DNA from 2 places in the Streptomyces sp. NPDC052042 genome. Region 2 is predicted to be linked to the other one. Evidence: riboswitches for the same ligand, from Rfam matches in the RefSeq annotation. Region 2 holds a riboswitch; the other holds the start of a gene.
What was found. Region 2 has a riboswitch for cobalamin ahead of nrdI (class Ib ribonucleoside-diphosphate reductase assembly flavoprotein NrdI). Riboswitches for the same ligand answer to the same signal wherever they lie in the genome.

Region 1: another riboswitch for cobalamin. It lies ahead of ACIHCL_RS14220 (ABC transporter substrate-binding protein); the one in region 2 lies ahead of nrdI (class Ib ribonucleoside-diphosphate reductase assembly flavoprotein NrdI).

The regions. Positions count from the first base shown of each region.
Region 1 is NZ_JBIUBU010000006.1:335,059-344,099, reverse strand. Features, by position in the region: gene ACIHCL_RS14240 (ATP-dependent Clp protease ATP-binding subunit) at 1-605, opposite strand, end outside; gene ACIHCL_RS14235 (ABC transporter substrate-binding protein) at 946-2,532, opposite strand; gene ACIHCL_RS14230 (ABC transporter ATP-binding protein) at 2,995-3,795, opposite strand; gene ACIHCL_RS14225 (FecCD family ABC transporter permease) at 3,792-4,934, opposite strand; gene ACIHCL_RS14220 (ABC transporter substrate-binding protein) at 4,931-5,962, opposite strand; cobalamin riboswitch at 6,005-6,188, opposite strand; gene ACIHCL_RS14215 (alpha/beta hydrolase) at 6,295-7,437, shown strand; gene ACIHCL_RS14210 (sensor histidine kinase) at 7,887-9,041, shown strand, end outside.
Region 2 is NZ_JBIUBU010000005.1:146,767-155,807, reverse strand. Features, by position in the region: gene metE (5-methyltetrahydropteroyltriglutamate--homocysteine S-methyltransferase) at 1-1,041, shown strand, start outside; gene ACIHCL_RS11895 (hypothetical protein) at 1,129-1,482, shown strand; cobalamin riboswitch at 1,547-1,770, shown strand; gene nrdI (class Ib ribonucleoside-diphosphate reductase assembly flavoprotein NrdI) at 1,936-2,376, shown strand; gene nrdE (class 1b ribonucleoside-diphosphate reductase subunit alpha) at 2,373-4,541, shown strand; gene nrdF (class 1b ribonucleoside-diphosphate reductase subunit beta) at 4,577-5,599, shown strand; partial or broken gene ACIHCL_RS11875 (citrate/2-methylcitrate synthase) at 5,959-6,169, opposite strand; gene ACIHCL_RS11870 (class I SAM-dependent RNA methyltransferase) at 6,364-7,692, opposite strand; gene ACIHCL_RS11865 (APC family permease) at 7,857-9,041, opposite strand, start outside.

The DNA.
Region 1 (9,041 bases), on a different contig from region 2:
TCGGTCAGGTCGCGTCCGTACTCGTCGAGCGTGGTGGCGGCCTTTCTGCTCTCGGTCGGCGCCCCGTCGGCCCGGGCCGTGTGTTCCGTGAGGCCCGCAAGCCGCTTCACGTCCTGGCCCTCCGCCTCCAACAGGCGGGAGGCGCCCGAGTCGGGGTCGTCCAGCAGCGCGCCCAGAATGTGCTCGGGACCGATGTAGGAGACCCCGGCCGCCTGGGAGCGCGCGTACGCGGCGGTGAGGGTGCGCTTGGCCGCGGGCGTGAGCCCCGGTTCCGCGGACGGTTCGCCCGACTCCCGGGGAAGGATCTTCGCGATCCGGGACGCGAGCGCTTCGGGATCCGTGCCCGCCTGTGCGAGCAGAGTACGCGCCGGATCGACCTTCGTGGCCGCCCACAGCAGGTGCTCCGTGTCGAGGTCGGACGTCCCGTCCCCCACCGCCCGCTGCCCGGCCAGTTGGAGAAGGCGCAGCGAGGACTCGGTCAGCAGCCGCCCGATCGGGACCCGCTGCACCGCCGGGGGCGACGACGCGGGCGACATACCGAAGAACCGGTTCAGCAATTCGCTGAACGGGTCCGACGAGCCGAAACCGAATGACGACATCGACATGGCAGCTCCTGGTACGACGACGGTTCCCTTCAACCCAATCGCGACGCCATGTATGCCGCAAGCGATAAGGAACCCGTACGAATGCGGACGATCCACAGGGAAGGGGTGTCCGATGGGGGTCGCACAGGCGGGATCTGCCGAAAGGACGGACGGGCCGTCCCGGACTCGGTCTCTCCTGCGCGACCCGGTCGACGGCCCATGTTTCCGTGGGGGCGATGTCGATCAGACGGACGTGCGCCATCGGTGTGGCGGTCACCGCTCAGCACCCGACGCGCCGACGCTCCTCGGGGCGGAACCAGCCGCACGCGCGAGACGCCCGCACACGTAGGCCGTGCCGGCCTCACTTCGCGGAACTGAGCTCCCAGAAGCGGAAGACCGTCGAGGTGTCCAGGCAGTTCTGCAGCCCCCGGATGCTCTCGTGGGCGACGGCGTACTGCTGGCCCTGCCAGAGCGGCAGGAACGGCAGCTCCCGCGCCACGATGTCCTGGAGCTTGATGAAGTCCTGCCGGGTGTTCGCGCGGTCGGTCATGGCAGAGGTCCGCGGGATGATCTGGTCCGTTATCTCGTTGTTCTCGTAGTTGTTCGACAGCACGTTGTCCTTGCCGAAGAACGGCTGGGTGAAGTTGTCGGGGTCGGGATAGTCCGGGACCCAGCCCTTGACATAGACGCCGTACCTGCCTTCGGCGATGTTCTTCTCGTACTGCTTGAACGGGACGGACTTCATCTGGGCGTCGAAGAGTCCGCTTCGGTTCAACTGGTCGGCGATCGTCCGCAGTTCGTCGTCGGTCGCGGGTCCGTAGCGGCTCGGGGTGGACCAGAGCGTGAGCTTCACCCTCTCGTTGATTCCGGACGCGCGAAGGACCTCCCGTGCCCTCTGCGGCTTCGGGCTGTCGCCGTACGCGTCGAAGAACGAGGTGCCGTGGCCGGTGATGCCGACCGGGACCACCGAGTAGAGCGGTGTCGCCGTGTCCTGGTACACCTTGCTGACCAGGGAGTAGCGGTCGACGAGATGGGCGATGGCCTTGCGCACGGCGAGTTCGCCGACGACGGGGTCGCTGATGTTGAAGACCAGGTGCTGGACCTCGGCGCTGCTTCCCTGCACCACCTTGATGCCGTCCTTCTTGGCGGCGGCCGAGGAGTCCAGGGCGGCTACCGCCTTCGCTGTGAGGCCGCGGTACGCGATGTCGACCTCGCTCTTCTCCAGTGACGACCTCAGGGCCTGCTGGTCGCCGCGGAAGAGCTTCAGCGTCACACCGGAGTTCTTCACCTCGGCGTTCCCGTGATAGTCGGAGTTGACCGAGAAATCGGCTTGCGACCTGTCGATGGAGTCCAGCTTGTACGGCCCCGAGCCGACCGTCCTGTTGCCGTCGAGGAGGCGGTCCTTGGGATAGACCTGGTGGTCCACGATGGAACCGGCACCCGAGGCGATCTTGCTGGGGAATGTCGCGTCGGGCACCTTGAGGTGGAAGACGACCGTTCTGTCGTCCGGAGTGTCGATCGACGCGATGGTGGAGAGCATCGGCGAGGGGCCCGCCGGGTCGTCGATCGCGATGGTGCGGTCGAAGGAGTACTTGACGTCCTTGGACGTGAGGCTGTGGCCGTTGCTGAACTTCAACCCGTCGCGCAAGGTGCAGGTGTACGTCTTGCTGCCGTTCGAGAACCCGCAGTCGTCGGCGGCCTCCGGGACGGGGGTGGAGGAACCGGGAGGGAAGCTCATCAACGACTGGAAGACGTTGTTGAACAGGAGCCACGAACCCGGGTCGTACCCCGAGGCCGGATCGGTGGCGAGGATGCCGTCGGACATGCCGACGACCATCCTGCCCTTGCTCTCGGACGGCCAGATCTGGTCTTCGGGGCCGCAACCCGTCAGCAGCACCGCTGTCATTCCCCCGACGATCAGAGTGCTCGACCGCCTCGTACGCTCCATCACGGAAAGTGCTCCATACTGTCGGCCGGCCGCGAGGGTGTCCCCGGACAACCGGTTCGGGTCAGGAAGTACTGCGCGCGCCGCGACCGGGCTTTGTCGGCTCGGCCGGGCTCGGTGGTGCGGACCGGGCGGACTGTCGGGACCCGGTGTTCGCCAGGAATTGTATGCACGGTGACGGACAGTCAGCTTCCGTTTAGTGAATGACAGTCGGCCGATCGGCGAACAGGCCACGGGAAAGGGGTGGGTGCGTCGTGCGGCGGGAGCGCTCCGCGGGAGGGGCCGTACGGCGTTCCGCATTCCGGGTGGCCCTCGGGACGACACGCACCGCGAGGGGACCACGGGCCGGGAAGCCAGGGTTGTGCGGCGGCCGGGCGTCCGGCGTACGCGACTCGGGTGCCGGACCGCCCTCCGTCGCCCGCCCGTTCAGGGAGCGGAGTCGTCGGCCGCCGTCGGCCGGCCGGGCTACCGCTCTCCCGGCAGGAAGGTCACCTGGGGTGCTCCCGTGCGGGGATGCACGACGACCTCGCCGGCCACTCCGTACACCTCACGCAGCAGTTCCGCGGTCAGCACGTCGGCGGGCGGGCCCGACGCCGTGACCTCACCCCCGCGCAGGACGTAGAGGCGATCGCAGTAGTACGCCGCCAGGTTGAGGTCGTGGAGTGCGACCAGAACGGTGGCGGGAAGCCGCTGCAGTGCGCCGAGCACGTCGAGTTGGTGGCGGATGTCCAGATGGTTGGTCGGCTCGTCGAGGACGAGCAGCGAGGGCTGTTGGGCGAGCGCCCGGGCGATGAGCACCCGCTGGCGCTCGCCGCCGGAAAGACGGTCGAAGGGGTGGTCCGCGAGGGCGGTCGCGTCCACGGACGCGAGCGCCGAGGTGATCAGCCGCGCGTCCTCGGCGGTGTCGCCGTCGAACAGCCCCTTGTGCGGTGTACGGCCCATGGCAACGACCTCACGGACCGTCAGATCGAAGGCGGTGGCCGGTTCCTGGACCACCGCGGCCAGGATGCGCGCCAGCCCGCGCACGGGCAGGTGCCAGGCGTCGGCGTCATCGATCCGTATGCGTCCGGTGTCGGGGCGCAGCACACGGTAGACGGCGCGCAGCAGACTGGACTTGCCGCTGCCGTTGGGACCGACCAGGCCGATGACCTCACCCGGGCGGGCCCGGAGGGTGACGTCCCGGACCAGGTGGCGCGCACCGGCCGTCAGGGTGACGCCGTCGACGGTCAGGGCGGCGCCGGCGGTGTGTTCGGTCGTGTCGCTCATGCCGTTCCTCCTGCGGCGCTGCGTCGGGCGTCGCGGCGCATGAGCCAGAGGAAGAAGGGTCCGCCGCACAGCGCGGTGAGGACTCCCACCGGGAGTTCCATCGGTGCCGCGACGGTGCGGGCGGCGATGTCGGCCCAGATCAGGAAGACGGCTCCGCCGAGAGCGGCTGTTGGCAGGACGCGGCGGTGCTCGCCGCCGACGAGGAGCCGCACGGTGTGCGGCAGCATCAGACCGACGAAGCCGATCGGCCCCGCCGCCGCGACCAGGATGCCGGTGACGAGAGACAGCAGGATGAACATGCGTGCCCGGAACCGGGCCACGTCGAGCCCCATCGTGCCCGCGGCCTCCTCGCCCGCCAGGAGCAGGTTCAGGTTCCGTGCCTGCACCAGGAGGACGGTGATGCCCAGCAGCAGGGCGACGACCGGCAGCCACAGCGCGTCCCAGCCGGCTCCGCCCAGGCCGCCGAGGGTCCAGGCGAGGACGGCACGGGCCTCGTGGCCCCGGCCCGTGGTGAGCAGCAGCAGATTGGTCACCGCGGTCAGGATCGACGCGACCGCGACACCGGACAGCACGAGCCGCGAGGAGGTGATGCGGCCGCCGGTGCGCGCGACCGCGTACACCAACACCAGTGCGCCCAGGGCACCGGCGAACGCGGCGGCGGGCAGCGAGACGGGGCCGAGTGCGCCCAGGCCGAGCACGATCACGGAGACCGCGCCCAGGGACGCGCCGGAGGACACCCCCAGGAGGTACGGCTCGGCCAGCGGATTGCGGATCAGGGCCTGCAGGGCCGTGCCCACCACCGCCAGTCCGGCGCCGGTCACCGCACCGAGCAGCACCCGCGGCGCCCGCACATCGAGGACGATCGTCTCCCGGGCCCGGGTCCAGGACGGCTCCCGCCAGTCGGCGCCCAGCGCGTGAGTCACGATGCCCCACACCTGGCCGGGCGGTACGCGCACCGAGCCGATGGCCAGACCCGCCGTGACGGAGGCCACCAGCAGCAGCGCGAGGACGGTCAGCGCGAGAGCGAGCGGAACGCGCCCCGACGGGCTGCCGCGGCGCCGCTGGCGCCGCGTCTCCCCGTCGGCCGCCCCCTCGACCGTTCCATCGGCCGGGGCGGTTCCCACGGGCGTCCGCGTCATCGGAAGCTCTCGGGATGCAGGCCGCGCGCCAGGCCGTCGACGGCGTACGCCGACCGGATGCCGACGAGGGTCGCGGTCAGCGGCAGGACCACGAACCGCTTGTTCCTGATGGCCGGGACGTCGGCGAGGGCGGGCTGCGAGAGCAGGAACCGCTTCTTCTGCTCGACGCTGCCGGAGCCCGCGTAGTCGTAGATCACCACGGCCTCGGGCTTGCGGGCCACCACCTGCTCCCAGGAGACGTCTCCGAAGACGTCGCCGAGGTCCGCGAAGACGTTCCGGCCGCCCGCCAGGCCGATCAGGTCGTTGCCCAGGCCCTTCCCGCCCGCGGTGAAGGCGGTCTTCTCGCCGCTGTCGTAGACGAAGACGGGTACGGCGGGCCTGTTCTTCACCGCCGCGGCGGCCCGGTCGACGCGCCCGCGGAGATCGGCGACCAGTTCGGCGGAGCGGTCCGGGACGCCGAAGATGCCGCCGATGGTGCGGATCTCGTCGTAGGTGTCCCGCATCGTCACCCGATTCCTGCCGCAGTACTCGCGGTTGAGGTAGGTGTCGACGCCCGCCGCGGCGAACGCCTTGCGCGACCGGCCCTCGTTCTCGGCGAACGCGCTTCCGTAGCCGCCGTAGACGAAGTCCGGCTCCGCGTCCAGGACGGTTTCGAAGGACGGCTCCTTCTTCGCCAGTTCGGGTATGGCCGCGAAGTCCTTGCTCAGTTCGGGCAGGACGGCCGAGTCGGGGAAGGCGGTACCGGCCATGCGGTCCTTCAGCCCCAGGGCGAGCATCAGTTCGGCGGGGTGCTGATGGATGGTGACCACTCGCGAGGGCGGTCCGTCGTACGTCGTCGTGACGCCGCAGTTGTCGACGGTGACGGGGAAACCCTTGGCCGGTGACGCGCCCGTCCGTGGCTTTCCGGGTGAGTCGTCACCGGCGCCGCAGCCGGCCGTCAGCAGGGCGGTGGTCAGGGCCAAGGCCCCGGCGGCGGCGCGCAGGGTGCGACGGGGCCGGGCAGAGGGAGAACAGGGGCGGCCGAGCATGCCGAAGTACACGTAGAGCCTTCCTGGGGAGTCCGCGCTCCTCACAACGGGCCCGCGACAGGCCAGTGTCCTGACTCCCGGATCGACGTTCCCCCCCGCCTTCCCGCGCCGTGCGCAGTGGCATGTCGAAGGGTTGCACTCCCCGGTCACAGTGGCGGGACCGTGCCGGATTCGCACCGGCTTCCTGTCTCCCGTCGCGGCGATGACCTGCTGATACTACGTTTCTTCGAGGTCGCGGCGTCAACACGGGGTTCCCGACGTCTCGCGTTCGACGTAAAAAGGTCGAAAAGCGGGTAAAGCATCGTCCTGTGTGCGACATCCTCCGTGCCGTGATGAACCTGACGGGGACACCCTTCTTCCTGGCCACGATCGTGCTGGCCGTGATCAGCGTGACGCTGCCCCTGCTGCTGTGGGGGCGGGTGCGCGGCCCCGCCGTGGTGCGCGGCGCGACCCGTCTGACGATGGTCCTCCTCGCGCAGGGAGCGGCCGTGCTGAGCGTCTTCGTAGTGGTCAACAACACCAACGGGCTGTACGACAGCTGGTCCGACCTGCTCGGCACCGGACACCACGTCGTCGCCGCCCCGGACCTCGGGCGCGACGGGCTCGGGAGCCACAAGGACCTGGCGAACGAGCCGAAGACCGTCCAGGAGTTCCAGCCCGCGCACGACCCCCGGATGGGGCCGAACGTCCGTGTCACCCAGCTGCGCGGCCGGGTGTCGGGGGTGCGCGGCGAGGTGTACGTGTGGCTGCCGCCGCAGTACGACCAGCCGGCGTTCCGGCACCAGAAGTTCCCCGTGGTCGAACTCCTCGGCGGCTTTCCCGGGTCGGCCAAGGCGTGGTTCAGCAGCCTGCGGGTTCAGTCCCAGCTGGCGGCCGAGATGCGCAGCGGCGGGATCGCCCCGTTCATCCTCGTCGAACCGCGCACCAATCTGCTGGCCGGTCAGGACACCGGATGCGCCAACGTACCGGGCGTCGTGGACGCCGAGTCGTGGCTGAGCGTGGACGTCCGGCAGATGGTGATCGACACCTTCCGCGCGCGCGGCAGTGCCGGCGGCTGGGCGGTGGCCGGCTTCTCGGCCGGGGCGCACTGCGCCGTCAAGATGGCACTGGCCCACCCCGACCGGTACCGGGCCGCCGTGGGCCTGTCCGGCTACAACGACCCGGCCGCCGAACGCGTCTCCCTCACGGCCCGCGACCCGGAGCTGCGGCGGGTCAACAACCCGTTGTGGATCCTCCGCCACGCGACCACGCCTCCGCGCGTGGCGCTCTACCTCTCGGGCAGCCGAGACGACGGCTATCGCGACGGCCTCGCGCTGCGGCGGGCGGCGGTACCTCCGACGCGGGTGGTGGTGGCGCAGGTGACCGGACCGCACACCATTGGACTGTGGAAGCGGCAGGTGCCACAGGTCTTCCGCTGGCTGACGACCGAACTGTCGCCGTGGGTGGGGAGGATCGCCCCGACGAAGGGCGTCTGAACCGACGCCGGACGGCCGACGGGCCGGATCCCCGGCCGGGGATCCGGCCCGTCGGCCGTCCGCGCGCTCGCCGGTGTACGTCGGCGTCGTCCGCCCGCGCACTCGCTCGTCCACCGAACCGCCGCCCGTCGGACGACCGGTGGTACCGCAGGTTGCCCGGCCCGGCCCCGCCCACGGCGAAACGGCCGGGGTGGGGCAGCGGCGTGTCGGGGACGTCGCGGCGGCGCCGCACCGGCCGGGCGTCGGCCGAATGGAGCCGTCCTGAGCATCCGGCCGGGCGATCGTGACGGCCCCGCCGGACGTTCGGTCCGGTCGCCGCCCAAGGCCCGGCGGACGCGTGGGCACCGGCTTTCGGGGGTGCCGGGAGGGGCCGGACGACCGGTGGCGGAGGCCGAACGTCCCGTCCGCGAGACGATGCCCGGGGCGGTCGCCGACCCTACGGTGGTGGCATGGCGGCGAACAGTGCTCGGAAGCGGGGGGAGCGGTCCCGGTTCGGTGTGATGGAGGCGGTGGGCCTGGTCGTGCTGTTCGTCCTGTCGGTCGTGGCCGCCTCGATCATTCCGCACGAGCGCGAGTTCTCCCTGCGCTGGCAGGCGGTGGTGCTGGCCGGCATCGGCTGCTCCGCGCTGGTGTGGCGGCGCCGTCACCCGGTCGGCGTACTGGCCGTGGCGGTCGGCTGCGGGGTGGCCTTCCAGGTGTTCGGATTCCGGGAGAGCCCGCTGGTCATCAGCCCCGTCCTGGTGTCGGTCTACACCGTCGCCGTGCTCACCGACCGGCGCGTGACCTGGACCGCGGCGCCCCTGTCGGCCGCCATACTCGTGGGCGCCGCCGTACTGTGCGACCCGCGCTCCTGGCTGGCCCCCGACAACGCGGCGATGCTGGCGTGGACGGCTCTGCCCACCGCCGTCGGTGACGGGGTGCGCTCACGACGTGCCTATGTGGCCGCGGTGGAGGAGCGGGCGGAACACGCCGAGCGGACCCGCGAACAGGAGGCGCAGCAGCGGGTGGCGGCCGAGCGGGTGCGGATCGCCCGAGAACTCCACGACATCGTCGCCCATCACATCGCCCTCATCAACGCCCAGGCGGGTGTGGCGGTCCACCTCGTGGAACGGAGACCGGAGAAGATCCTGGCCGCGCTGGAGGACATCCGGGACACCAGCCGGTCCGCCCTGGACGAACTGCGCGTGACCGTCGGGCTGCTGCGGCAGTCCGGTGACCCGGTGACGCCACGCGACCCGATGCCCGGCCTCGCCCGCGTTCCGGCGCTCCTGGCGTCGTTCGAGAGGGCCGGTCTGACCGTGAACCACAGCCGGCTCGGAGTCGCCGAACCGCTCGCCCCGGCGGTCGACCTGGCCGCGTACCGCATCGTGCAGGAGGCCCTGACCAATGTGCACAAGCACGCGGGGGCCGATCACGCCCGGCTGTTCCTGCACTACCGGCCCGAGCGGCTGACGATCACGGTCGAGAACGACGGGCGAACCGTGGCGAACCACACCCACCCGGGAGCGGGCCACGGGCTGATCGGGATGCGCGAGCGCGCCTCCACGGTCGGCGGACGGCTGTACGCGGGCGCCCGCCCGGAAGGCGGCTTCACCGTGACGGCC
Region 2 (9,041 bases):
GAGCGGGCAGCCGCCCAGCGCGCCCACCTCGGACTGCCGCTGCTGCCCACGACGACCATCGGCTCGTTCCCGCAGACCGGTGAACTGCGCACCGCCCGCGCCGACCTGCGCGCCGGGCGGATCGACACGGCCGGGTACGAGGAGCGCATCAGGGCGGAGATCCAGGAGGTCATCGCCTTCCAGGAGAAGGCCGGCATCGATGTCCTGGTGCACGGCGAGGCCGAACGCAACGACATGGTGCAGTACTTCGCCGAGCGGCTCACCGGCTACCTCGCCACGCAGCACGGCTGGGTCCAGTCCTACGGCACCCGGTACGTGCGTCCGCCGATCCTGGCCGGGGACATCTCGCGCCCCGAGCCGATGACGGTGCGCTGGACGTCGTACGCGCAGTCACTGAGCGACCGCCCGGTCAAGGGCATGCTCACCGGGCCGGTCACCATGCTCGCCTGGTCCTTCGTCCGCGACGACCAGCCCCTCGGCGACACCGCCCGCCAGGTCGCCCTCGCCCTGCGCGACGAGGTCACCGATCTGGAGGCGGCCGGCACCTCGGTCATCCAGGTCGACGAGCCCGCGCTGCGCGAGACGCTGCCGCTGCGGGCCGCCGACCACGCCGACTACCTGGCGTGGGCCACCGAAGCGTTCCGTCTGACGACGGGCGGTGTGCGGCCGGACACCCAGATCCACACGCACATGTGCTACGCCGAATTCGGTGACATCGTCCAGGCCATCGACGACCTCGACGCCGACGTCATCAGCCTGGAGGCCGCCCGCTCCCACATGCAGGTCGCCCACGAACTCGCCGCCCACGGCTACCCCCGCGAGGCCGGACCGGGCGTCTACGACATCCACTCCCCGCGCATCCCGAGCACCGACGAGGCAGCGGACCTCCTGCGCACCGGGCTGGAGGCCATCCCCGCCGAACGGCTGTGGGTCAATCCCGACTGCGGCCTGAAGACCCGCGGCTGGCCCGAGACCCGCGCCTCCCTGGAGAACCTCGTCGCCGCCGCCCGCACCGTCCGGAGTGAGCTGCCCGCCTCCTGACCGAGAAACCCAGTGGGCCGGGACGCCACAAGCGTCCCGGCCCGTCCCACAACACCGCCAAAACCAAGGCAGGAAGGGGGGCCAACGGTGCGCGGCAAACCGCGACAGGTCGTCGTGGACGGCAGGCCCATGATCGCCATGTCCGAGAAGCAGTTCGAGAGCCTGCTGGCCATGCGCAGACAGCTCGGCAGCCAGACCGCCAAGATGCGGATGCTGCGTGACACGCTGGCCGACCTGGGCGAGTTCCTGGACTCCGTGGCCGAGGCGCTCGACGCCGACGCGTCACCCGAGCCAGAGGAGATCAGGCCCCCTTCCAACCCCCCACATCCCGAGCCGGTACTGGTCACCGAGATACGCCGACGCGCACAACAGCTACGCACCATCACCGGGGCAGGACGCACTCCAAGAGGCCGGCGCCCGTCCGACCGCACCAGAACTTAGGTATACCTAAGTTTCTCGTGCGACACAATATCTGGGGCGTGCACGCTCACCATCTTCTAGATGTAGTGTTGATGGTGCTGGTGGTTCGCCGGGCACTCCTGTGTTCGGCGTCGCAAGAGGGAACCCGGTGCAAGACCGGGACTGCCCCGCAGCGGTGAGCGGGAACGACCGCCGTCATACGCACTGGGCCCGACCTGCCGGGCCTGGGAAGCGACGGCCAGTAGGGATCTCGTACGACACGAGACACGCCCGCGAGTCCGAAGACCTGCCACCGGTGCGTACGCCGGACAGCGGTGTGCGCGCTCCGAGGCCCCGAGGGAGGGCCAGGTGGCAGACGCACGGTTCCGGGTGAGGCGTATTGTCCGCCGCCCCATCTCGCCGTACGTGCCGCGCCGCTCCTCCCCTCCCGGTCCTCGGGCGATGACGGGAGCGAGCGAGAGGAGGCGGCGGCCGATGAGCGGTCTCGTGTATTTCTCCAGCGTCTCGGAGAACACCAGGCGCTTCGTGGAGAAGCTGGGCCTGCCGGCCACGCGCATCCCCCTGCACCCACGCCATGAGGGCATGCCGCGGGTGGACGGGCCGTATGTGCTGATCACGCCGACCTACGGCGGCGGCGAACGCGCCGGCGCGGTCCCCAAACAGGTGATCCGCTTTCTGAACATCGAGGCCAACCGCGCACTGCTGCGCGGAGTCATCGCCTCCGGCAACGCCAACTTCGGCGCCGAGTACTGCCTGGCCGGCCGGGTCATCTCGGCGAAGTGCCAGGTCCCGGAGCTGTACCGATTCGAACTGCTCGGCACGGACCGCGACGTCCGCGCCGTGAGGGAAGGGCTGCAGGAATTTTGGACACGACACTCGTCAACCAGTCGGACGGCGGAGCGACAGGCAGCATGAACACCCTCACCACGGCGATCACGGTCCCCGCGGACCAGCGCGAGTCGGTCGGCACGCGCAAGGACTACCACGCGCTGAACGCCATGCTGAACATGTACGACTGCGACGGCCGCATCCAGTTCGACAAGGACCGCGAGGCCGTCCGGCAGTACTTCCTCCAGCACGTGAACCCGAACACGGTGGAGTTCGGATCGCTGAAGGAGAAGATCGACTATCTCATCGGACACGACTACTACGAGGAGGCGTCAATCCGGCGCTACCGGTGGGAGTTCCTGGAGGGCCTCTACGCACAGGCGTACGCCCACGAACACCGCTTCCGCACCTTCCTGGGCGCGTTCAAGTACTACACCTCGTACACGCTGAAGAGCTTCGACGGCTCCCGCCACCTGGAACGGTACGAGGACCGGGTCGTCGCCACCGCCCTGTTCCTCGGCGCCGGCGACGAGACGCTCGCCTCCCGCCTGGTCGACGAGATGATGACCGGCCGCTTCCAGCCCGCCACCCCCACCTTCCTCAACGCGGGCAAGGCCCAGCGCGGCGAGCTGGTCTCCTGCTTCCTCCTCCGTGTCGAGGACAACCTGGAGTCCATCGGACGCGGCATCAACTCCGCGCTGCAGCTGTCCAAGCGGGGCGGCGGAGTGGCGCTGCTCCTGACGAACCTGCGGGAACAGGGCGCCCCGATCAAGAAGATCGAGAACCAGTCGTCCGGCGTCGTGCCCGTGATGAAGCTGCTGGAGGACTCCTTCTCCTACGCCAACCAGCTCGGCGCGCGCCAGGGCGCGGGCGCGGTGTACCTGCACGCCCATCACCCTGACATCATGCGGTTCCTGGACACCAAGCGGGAGAACGCGGACGAGAAGATCCGCATCAAGACGCTCTCGCTCGGCGTGGTCGTCCCGGACATCACCTTCGAACTGGCCAAGCGCAACGAGGACATGCACCTGTTCTCGCCGTACGACGTCGAGCGCGAGTACGGCAAGCCGCTGGCCGACCTGTCCGTGAGCGAGCACTACGACGAGATGGTCGCCAACCCGCGCATCCGCAAGACCACCCTCAGCGCACGTGAGTTCTTCAAGACGATCGCGGAGCTCCAGTTCGAGTCCGGCTACCCCTACCTGCTCTTCGAGGACACGGTGAACCGGGCCAATCCGATCCCGGGCTGGATCAACATGTCCAACCTGTGCTCGGAGATCCTTCAGGTCAACACACCGAGCACGTACGACGCCTCGCTCGGCTACGAGACGGTCGGCAAGGACATCTCCTGCAACCTGGGCTCGCTCAACATCGCCGCCGCGATGGCCTCCCCCGACCTCGGCGCGACCATCGAGACCGCTGTGCGCGGCCTGACCTCCGTCTCCGACCAGTCGAACATCGACGCCGTGCCGTCCGTGGCGCACGGCAACGACCTCTCCCACTCCATCGGCCTCGGCCAGATGAACCTGCACGGCTACCTCGCCTCCAAGCACATCCACTACGGCAGCGAGGAAGGGGTGGACTTCACCAACATGTACTTCTACGCGGTCGCCTTCCATGCCCTGCGCGCCTCCAACCGCATCGCGATCGAGCGCGGCACCGCCTTCGACGGCTTCGAGAAGACCGCGTACGCCGACGGCTCCTACTTCGACAAGTACACCGAGCGGGTGTGGGAGCCGGCCACCGAGCGGGTCCGGGCTCTGTTCGCCGATACGGGGATCACCCTGCCCACGCAGGCCGACTGGCGCGAGCTGAAGGAGTCCGTGCGGGAGCACGGCATCTACAACCAGTATCTCCAGGCCGTGCCGCCGACCGGCTCCATCAGCTACATCAACGACTCGACCGCCTCCATCCACCCGATCGCCTCGAAGGTGGAGATCCGCAAGGAGGGCAAGCTCGGCCGCGTCTACTACCCGGCGCCGCACATGGACAACGACAACCTGGAGTATTTCCGGGACGCGTACGAGATCGGCTACGAGAAGATCATCGACACCTACGCGGCGGCCACCCAGCACGTCGACCAGGGCCTGAGCTGCACCCTCTTCTTCCGGGACACGGCCACCACGCGCGACCTGAACAAGGCGCAGATCCATGCCTGGCGCAAGGGCATCAAGACCCTCTACTACATCCGGCTGCGTCAGGAGGCCCTGGAAGGCACCGAGATCGAGAACTGCCTGTCCTGCACCTTGTGACGCCGCCCCCTACCGACTTCCTGGAAGCACGCACCATGACCACGACTCCCGCCCCGCTGACCGAGCTGTCGGTCACGCCGCCCTCCTACCGCCACGACCCGGCCGCCCGGCTGCGACCGGTCAACTGGAACCGCGTCACCGACGAGAAGGACCTGGAGGTGTGGAACCGGCTCACGGCCAACTTCTGGCTGCCCGAGAAGGTACCGCTCTCCAACGACGTGAACGCCTGGCAGCAGCGGCTCACCGTCGAGGAACGCACGCTCACCATGCGCGTGTTCACCGGCCTGACCATGCTCGACACCGTGCAGGCCACGGTCGGTGAGATCGTCCAGATCCAGGACGCCCGCACCGAGCACGAAGAGGCCGTCTACACCAACATCGCCTTCATGCAGGCCGTGCACGCCCGTAGCTACTCCTCCGTCTTCTCCACCCTCTCCAACACCCCGGAGATCGACGACGCATACCGCTGGGCCGTCGGCAACGACGTTCTCCAGCAGCGCTGCAAGACGGTCCTGAAGTACTACTACGGCGACGACCCGCTCAAGCGGAAGGTCGCCTCCACGCTCCTGTCGTCGCTGCTGCTGTACGCGGGCTTCTACCTCCCGCTGCACTTCTCCACGCACGCCCTGCTCACCAACACGGCCGACATGATCCGGCTGATCCTGCGCGACAAGGCGGTGCACGGCTACTACTCCGGCTACAAGTACCAGCGCGGCCTGGAGAAGCTCGACTCCGCCGGGCAGGAGGAGATGCGGGCGTTCACATACGATCTGCTGGAGGAGCTGTACCAGTTGGAGCTCCAGTACTCGGGTGAACTGTACGAGCCGCTCGGGCTGATGGACGACGTGGCCGTCTTCGTCCGGTACAACGCCAACAAGGCGCTGATGAACCTCGGCTACCCGGCCCGCTTCGGCGCGGAGGAGACCGAGGTGAACCCGGAGATCCTGGCCGCCCTTTCACCGGGTGCGGACGAAAACCACGACTTCTTCTCCGGCTCCGGATCGTCGTACGTCATGGGCAAAGCGGAGGACACCGCCGACGACGACTGGGACTTCTGAGAGGTTGACAAGTCCGGCGAACCCAGCGTGCCCGCCGCGCGCACGGCGTCCGGCCCGCAGGGCTCGTGCGTGCTGCTCAAGCATGGCGAGATCTTCCTCAAGGGCCGTGACCGTCACCGCTTCACCGAGAGGCCGCACGACACCTGCGGCTCTCACTGCGCGGGATCGGCGGCTCGACGTGGATCAAAACGGCCCAGAACGTGACCGTGCTGGGCGGCCGGGTGTCCCAAGAGGCCCTGCTGGAGCGGGCGCGCAGGTGATCGGCCTCAACTCCGTGGAGCCGGCCGTGCGAGTGCCCAGCGATCTGGACGCCAGGTGGCCAGCCAGACGCCGGCCAATCCGGTCGCCGTGGACGAGGCGGCGGCACTGCCCGTGATGCGGCTCATCACGAAGATGGGTGTGAAGGCCGGGATGTCGAAGCCCATGAGGTGATAGGCGAGCCCGGCAGGATAGTCCAGGATCGGATGGCTGCCCTTGCGATTGATCACGGCGTGCCGCAGGGCCGCGTGGCGAGCCGGTCACCTCGGGGTCGGCGGCACGCGCCACCAGCCGGTCGAGGGCGTCCCCCATGGGTTGGACGGTGCGGGCCGCGTTCTCGGTGGCACCCCATCAACTCTCGTCACGACAGGACCTGACCTGCCCAACAGTTTACCTGACACCCCATCAGGACGAGCGCCAAATGAGCGTCACGAGCACCATTTCAGCGTCAGGATATCGCCCGCAACGCCCACACCGCACATCATGCGCACGCCCGAAACCGCAGGTCAGGAACCCTTCGCGGCCGGTTCAAGGATCGCGACGCACTCCACATGGTGCGTCATCGGAAACAGGTCGAACGCCCGCAGCGTCCGCACCCGGTAACCCCCCTCGCGGAAGTACGCCAAGTCGCGGGCGAGGGCGGCCGGGTCGCAGGCCACGTAGGCGATGCGGCGGGCGCCGAGGGTGGTGAGGCGGGCGACCGTCTGCTTGCCGGCGCCGGCCCTGGGCGGGTCCAGGACGATGAGATCGGTCTCGGTGATGCCGGTGCGCGGGAGGACCTGGTCGACCTTGCCGTGCTCGATGCGAACCCGGTCCAGGTCCTTGAGGTTGTGCCGGGCGTCCTCGACGGCGCGCTTGCCGGACTCGATGCCGAGGACCGCGCCCTTCTCGCCGACGCGCTGGCCGAGGGCGCCGGCGAACAGGCCGACGCCGCAGTACAGGTCGAGGGCGGTGTCGCCCTTGCGGGGCAGCAGGCCCTGCATGACGGCGCGGACGAGCGTGTCGGCGGCCTGGGGGTGCACCTGCCAGAAGCCGCCGGAGCCGACGCGGTAGGTGCGGTCGTCGGCGCGTTCGCGGACGAAGGCGCGACCGTGCACGCGGTGGACGCCGCCATCGCGTTCGTCGACGCGCATCACCGAGACGGGCTTGTCGAGTGCGACGAGCGGCAGTCGGGCGCCGGGCCTCGGGGTGAGGATGACCTGACGGTCGTGGGAGCCGGTGGCGGCGATGGCCTCCACCGAGGCCATGCCGGACCATTCCCGCTTCTCGATGCCGAGTTCGGTGACGCCGGGGGCCGCGATCAGGCAGCGCTCGACGGGCTGCACGTCGTGCGAGCGGTGCTTGCGCAGACCGACGCGGCCGTCTTCGTCGATGGCGTACTGGACGCGGGTGCGCCAGGCCGGCACCTCGCCCGGCGGGAGCTTGTCGCCCTCGGCCGGAATGACGGTGCCGTCCCAGCCCGCCTCCTCCGGGGTGAGGCCGGCCAGGCGCCGGAGCTGTTCGGCGATCACCTCGCCCTTGAACCTGCGCTGGGCACCGGGCTTGGCGTGCTGCCAGTCGCAGCCTCCGCACTTTCCGGGGCCCGCGTACGGGCACGGGGCCTCGACGCGGTCCTTGGACGGTTCGAGGATGCGTACGGCATCGGCGCGCAGGAAGCGGGAGTCGCTCGCGCCCTCGGTGACCCGGGCGACGACCCTCTCGCCGGGGAGCGTGTGGCGTACGAAGAGGACCCGGCCCTCAGCGGTGCGGGCGATGCAGTGGCCGCCGTGTGCGACGGGCCCGACCTCGACCTCGTACTCCTCCCCGACCAGCGACGACGTGGGTTCGTTCTGCATGAGGGGGTGGCTCCAGGTCTCGGGGGACAGCCGGGCAACGACACGGGTTGGCCGGACGACGACCCACGATTCTACGTGGGTCGTCGTCCGGCCGTTCACCACGAGCGGGCCGGGCAGGCCGACGCGTGCCGGTGCCGACCGGGAGCGGGCGGCACCGGCTCCGGTCAGGGCTTGTTCGCGGGTTCCTTGGGCCTGCGTTCCACGGGTCCGCGGCGCACGGAGCCCGGCGCGCTCCACTCGGCGCGCTTCCTGGCCCGCAGCTTCGCCGCCTCGGAGGACTCCAGCTGGTACGGCACCGACGTCACCATCACGCCCGGGGTGAACAGCAGCCGCCCCTTGAGGCGCAGAGCGCTCTGGTTGTGCAGGAGGTGCTCGTACCAGTGGCCGACCACATACTCGGGGATGTACACGCTGACCACGTCGCGCGGGCTCTCCCGGCGCAGGTTCTTCACGTAGTCGATGACCGGGCGCGTCACCTCGCGGTACGGGGAGTCGAGGATCTTCAGCGGGATATCGATGCCGCGCCGTTCCCAGTCGTCCTTGAGCGCCTTGGTCTCGGCCGCGTCGACGCTGATGGAGACCGCCTCCAACGTGGCCGAGCGGATCAGCTTGGCGTAGGCGAGGGCGCGCAGGGTGGGCCGGTGGAGTTTGGAGACCAGGACGATCGAGTGGACGCGGGAGGGCCTCACCCTCTCGTCCGCCGCGGTCTCGTCGGCCGCGATCTCCTCGGCGACTCGGTCGTAGTGCTTGCGGATGGCGGTCATCGTCGCGAAGAAGATCACCATGCCGAGCAGCGCGACCCAGGCGCCGTGGACGAACTTGGTGGCGAGCACGACGACGAGCACCGTGCCGGTCAGGAAGGCGCCGAAGGTGTTGATCGCACGGGAGCGCACCATGTGGCGGCGCTTGGCCTGGTCCCTCTCCGTCGCCAGGTGGCGGTTCCAGTGCCTGACCATGCCGATCTGGCTGAGCGTGAAGGAGACGAAGACGCCGACGATGTAGAGCTGGATCAGCCGGGTCGAGTCCGCTCCGTAGACCCAGACCAGCAGGATCGCCGCGCCCGCGAGCAGCACGATGCCGTTGGAGAAGGCGAGCCGGTCGCCGCGGGTGTGGAGCTGGCGGGGCAGGTAGCGGTCCTGGGCCAGGATCGAGCCGAGCACCGGGAAGCCGTTGAACGCGGTGTTGGCGGCCAGGAAGAGCACGAGGGCGGTGGCCGCCGCGAGGATGATGAAGAAGAACGTGCCGTCGCCGAAGACCGCCGCCGCGACCTGCGAGATCACCGGGTCCTGGACGAAGTCGGGGCCGACCGGAGTGCCGTTGTGGAGGAGGTCCGTGGCCGGGTTCTGCGC